2 regions of the Pseudolabrys taiwanensis genome follow, and region 2 is predicted to be linked to the other one. Evidence: predicted binding sites of a transcription regulator. Region 2 holds the regulator's gene; the other holds the start of a gene.
The links. Region 2 encodes PhoB, which activates phosphate uptake and scavenging genes when phosphate is short. Its sites were predicted from a motif close to TGTCATNNANCTGTCAT; they were not measured.
Positions count from the first base shown of each region.

Region 1: the regulator PhoB is predicted to act here: its motif matches at 1,041-1,057, upstream of phnF (phosphonate metabolism transcriptional regulator PhnF).

Region 1 is NZ_CP031417.1:4,333,514-4,335,709, forward strand. Features, by position in the region: gene phnH (phosphonate C-P lyase system protein PhnH) at 1-477, opposite strand, end outside; gene phnG (phosphonate C-P lyase system protein PhnG) at 477-941, opposite strand; gene phnF (phosphonate metabolism transcriptional regulator PhnF) at 1,066-1,824, shown strand; gene DW352_RS20620 (LbetaH domain-containing protein) at 1,876-2,196, shown strand, end outside.
Region 2 is NZ_CP031417.1:4,655,683-4,657,878, reverse strand. Features, by position in the region: gene DW352_RS22170 (GcrA family cell cycle regulator) at 84-572, shown strand; gene phoB (phosphate regulon transcriptional regulator PhoB) at 766-1,467, opposite strand; gene phoU (phosphate signaling complex protein PhoU) at 1,483-2,196, opposite strand, start outside.

The DNA of each region.
Region 1 (2,196 bases), 320 kb from region 2:
GCTCAGGCGCGCTATGAAATCGTCGGGCAGGGGCTCGGCGGCGAACGAACGACGGTCCTTGATGCCGGGTCCGGTGATGACAATGGGCGCGCCGCGGAAGCTTTCGACCTGAACGATCACTGTCGTGGAGCGGTCGGGATATTCCTCGGTGCCGAGCGCGAACTGCGTCAAATCCGGCATACGCAGCGGTTCGGCGACGAGCGCGAAGGCGGCCGTGCTCTTGTCCTCGGTGATCGGTGCGCCGGTCTGGAAGCGGATCCAGTCTTTCACCGCCGGAATGCTCAGTTGCTCATCGAGCCAGATCGGCGTTTCGTAATCGGCGAGGTGCCGCACCAGCGCGGCGGTCGCCGGCGCCAAAGGCGCGGGTGCGGCCGGTCCGCGTAATGTTTTGATCTCGCCGGGGCGCGCCACGGCGTCCATCGCGGCGCGGAACGCGGCTTGGCTTTCGAAAGCCGGATTGGCGGTTGCCACTGTCATCAGTCTTCCCCGCGCACGAGAGTGAAAAAGTCGACGCGCGTTGCCGCCGTCTGCGCGCGCCGCAGCGCGCGGCGCTCGTCTTGCGCGCCACGTAACGGCGCAAGCACATGCTGCTCGATGGCCGGCCGATGTGCCGCCGACTGCCAGAGCGCATCGCAGAGCGCCGCCAGCCGCGCCTTGCGGGCGTCGCGGCCGAGCACATAGGCAAAACCTTTTTCGCCGGAGGCGATCTGCACCGCCGCGCGCGTCACCGTCGCTTCGCCGGCGTTGAACGGCGCGCCGTCACCGCCGATGCGCCCGCGCAGCATCACCAGGCCGGTCTCGGCCGGCCGCAGCTCGGTGAAGTCCGAAAGTCCGTCGATTCGGGCGAGGCCGCCGGCAATGTCGTCCGCCTGCGCCCCCGCCAGCACCGCCATGACCGCGCGGCGCTCGCCGCTTTCGCCAGAAATCGGGTAGGGGGCCATTGCTGTCGGTCTCGCAAAGTTGTCTATTCGAATAGACAACTCAATAAGCGACTTGCGCGAACTTGTCTACTCTAATAGACAACTACTAGATCACGTCCGGTGACGTCCTGATGACGGCGGCAAAATGCTGACGAAAACCCCGCGCGGATTGAAGTCGAGCAAGCACCATCTGCTTGAGCGCGGCGTCATGCTGTGGCGCTGCATCGCCGACGATTTCGAGCAGGCGATCCTGGTCGGCAAGCACGAGAACGGCTCGAAGCTTCCGGCGGAAAGCGAGATCGCCACGCGCTATGGCGTGAACCGGCACACCGTGCGGCGCGCGATGGCTGAGCTCGCGACGCGCGGCCTGGTGCGGACCGAACGCGGCAGCGGTACGTTCGTCAAAACCGACAAGCTCAACTATCCGATCAGCCAACGCATGAAGTTCTCCGAGATCGTGGCCGCGGCCGGCCACGAGGCGGAGGGACGCCTGCAGGGCCATCGACACGAAGAGGCGAACGAGGACATCGCGCGCGATCTCGGCCTCAATGTCGGCGACGAAGTGGTGCGCCTCGAAATTCTCCGCGCGGCCGACCGGGTGCCGATCTCGGTCTCGACCACTTGGCTGCCGGCGGATCGCTACGGCGACGCCGCCAAGGTCTTTCGCCGCGTGCGTTCGATCACGCGCATGCTCGAGCATTTCGGCATCACCAGTTATCGCCGCAAGTGGACGCGCATCAGCGCCGGCTTCGCCGATGCTGTCGATGCGGGCAGGCTGCGGCTGTCGGTGCACCGGCCCGTTCTGGTCACCGAGGGGCTCAACGTGACGGAAGGTGGCGAGCCGATCATGTTGGGACGTGTGCGTTTCCCCGCCGATCGCGTCGCGCTGCTCGTGGAAAGCTAATGCGATTCGCCGCTGTCACGCGGCTGTCTTGAAAAAGTTGTGTTCAAGGTCATGGCCAACAACAAGCTCTCCACGGCACCGTTCATCGATCCGACGGCTGCGGTCAAACAGTCGACGCTCGGCGCTTATACCGAGGTCGGGCCGCGCACGAAGCTGCTCGAAGTGACGCTCGGCGACTACTCTTACGTCGTCAACGACAGCGACATCGCTTACGCGACGATCGGCAAATTCACCTCGATCGCGGCGATGACGCGGATCAATCCGGGCAATCATCCGATGACGCGTGCGACGCAGTCGCACTTCACCTATCGCGCCAGCGCCTATTTCGCCGGCGAAAGCGACGAGGATGATTTCTTCGCTTGGCGGCGCGAG
Region 2 (2,196 bases):
TACGCGTCCGGGTGCCCGCTTGGGGAGGCACCGGTCGTCGGGGATGGATTCTAACCAAGGCTAGGGCGCCTGGGAGAATACCGATGGGCTGGACGGACGAGAGGGTCGAACTTCTCAAGAAGCTGTGGTCGGACGGGCTTTCCGCCAGTCAGATCGCGGCCGAGCTTGGCGGCATCACCCGCAACGCGGTGATTGGCAAGGTGCATCGCCTGGGCCTCTCCGGCCGCGCCAAGAGCCCGTCCTCGGCCGCGCCGCGGCCGCGTAAAGCGCGCTCTTCCGGTCACATGCTGCGCGTTTCGCGGCCGGCAGTCCGCGGCAATACCGCGCTCGCTTACGAGTACGAGCCGGAGCCCGAGCCGGAACTGATCGAAATTCCGACGGAGCAGCGCAAGACGTTGCTGCAGCTCAACGAGCATACCTGCCGCTGGCCGGTGGGTGATCCGGGCGCGTCGGACTTCTTCTTCTGCGGCGGCGACACCTCGAACGAACAACCTTACTGCTCGTTCCACTGCCGCGTGGCCTATCAGCCGGCCAATGATCGCCGACGTGAGAAGCGGGCATTCAGAGGCTGAGCGCAATCAACCGATCACGAAAAAGGCCGGGCGCACTGCCCGGCCTTTTTGTTTTTGCTTTCTTATCCTTCCCTGAAAGGGGAGGGTCCGGCGCGCAGCGCCGGGGGTGAGTAACGTCGCAATTGAAAGCGACCCCCACCCGGCTCGCTTCGCTCGCCACCCTCCCCGCGAGCGGGGGAGGGATAAGCGCGCACTAGTTCATCCGCCCGAAGCGGTCGTCGAGCGCGTAGCCGGCGCCGCGCACGGTCCGTATCGGATCGGCGGCTTGGCCACGATTGATCGCCTTGCGCAGACGGCCGACATGGACGTCGACGGTCCGCTCATCGATGTAGATGTCCGAACCCCAGACGCCGTCGAGCAACTGCTCGCGCGAGAACACGCGACCCGGACGCTCCATTAGGAACTCGAGCAGGCGATACTCGGTCGGGCCGAGATCGATCGCACGGCCCGAACGCGAGACGCGTTTCTTTTCACGGTCGAGCTCGAGATCGCCGATGGTCAACACGTTGGCGACCCGCTCTGGATTGGCCCGGCGCAGCAGCGCGCGCACACGCGCAAGCAGTTCCGGCACCGAGAACGGTTTGACGATATAATCGTCGGCGCCGGTCGCCAGACCGCGCACCTTCTCGCTCTCCTCGCCTCGCGCGGTGAGCATGATGATGGGCAATTGCCGTGTTTCGGGGCGGGCCCGCAGACGACGGCAAAGCTCGATGCCGGAGAGGCCCGGCAGCATCCAATCGAGCACGACCAGGTCGGGGGTCGCTTCTTTCAGGCGGGTATCGGCCTCATCGCCGCGGGCGGCGGTTTCGACCTCGTATCCCTCCGCTTCGAGATTATAGCGGAGGAGCATCGTCAGCGGCTCCTCGTCTTCGACGATCAGGATGCGGGCGCTCATCTTATGGTCTCGCGGTTACTCCCCCGCCGCACGCAACGCCGGGATGGTCGTGGTGTCGCCCTTCGGCCGCTTGTCGGCAATCGGGCGCCCTTCGATGATGTAATGCACGGTCTCGGCGATGTTGGTGGCGTGATCGCCCATGCGTTCGATATTCTTCGCGCAGAACATCAGGTGGATGCAGAAGGTGATGTTGCGCGGGTCTTCCATCATATAGGTGAGCAGCTCACGGAACACCGAGGTGCACACCGCGTCGATCTCTTCATCGCCGCGCCACACCGACAGCGCCTTGCTGATGTCGCGGCGCACATAAGCATCGAGCACCGTCTTGAGCTGCTCGAGCAGTAGATCGGTCATGTGCTCGACGCCGCGGATCAGCTTCGGCGGGGGAAATTCCGCATTCAGCGCAATGACGCGTTTGGCAATGTTCTTGGCGAGATCGCCGATACGCTCCAGATCGTTGGCAAGGCGCAACGCGCCAACGATCTCGCGCAGGTCGACCGCCATCGGCTGACGACGTGCGATGGTGAGAACCGCCTTTTCCTCGATCTCGTGCTGCAGTTTATCGATGCTGGTGTCGGCCTCGGTGATGCGCTGCGCCAGCGCGGTGTCGCGCCGGGCCAGAGCGGCAACGGCTTCGGCCACCTGCTTTTCGGCAAGTCCGCCCATCTCGGCAACCATGCGGGACAAGTCCTGCAAGTCGGAATCGAAGGCTTTCGCGGTATGTTGCTG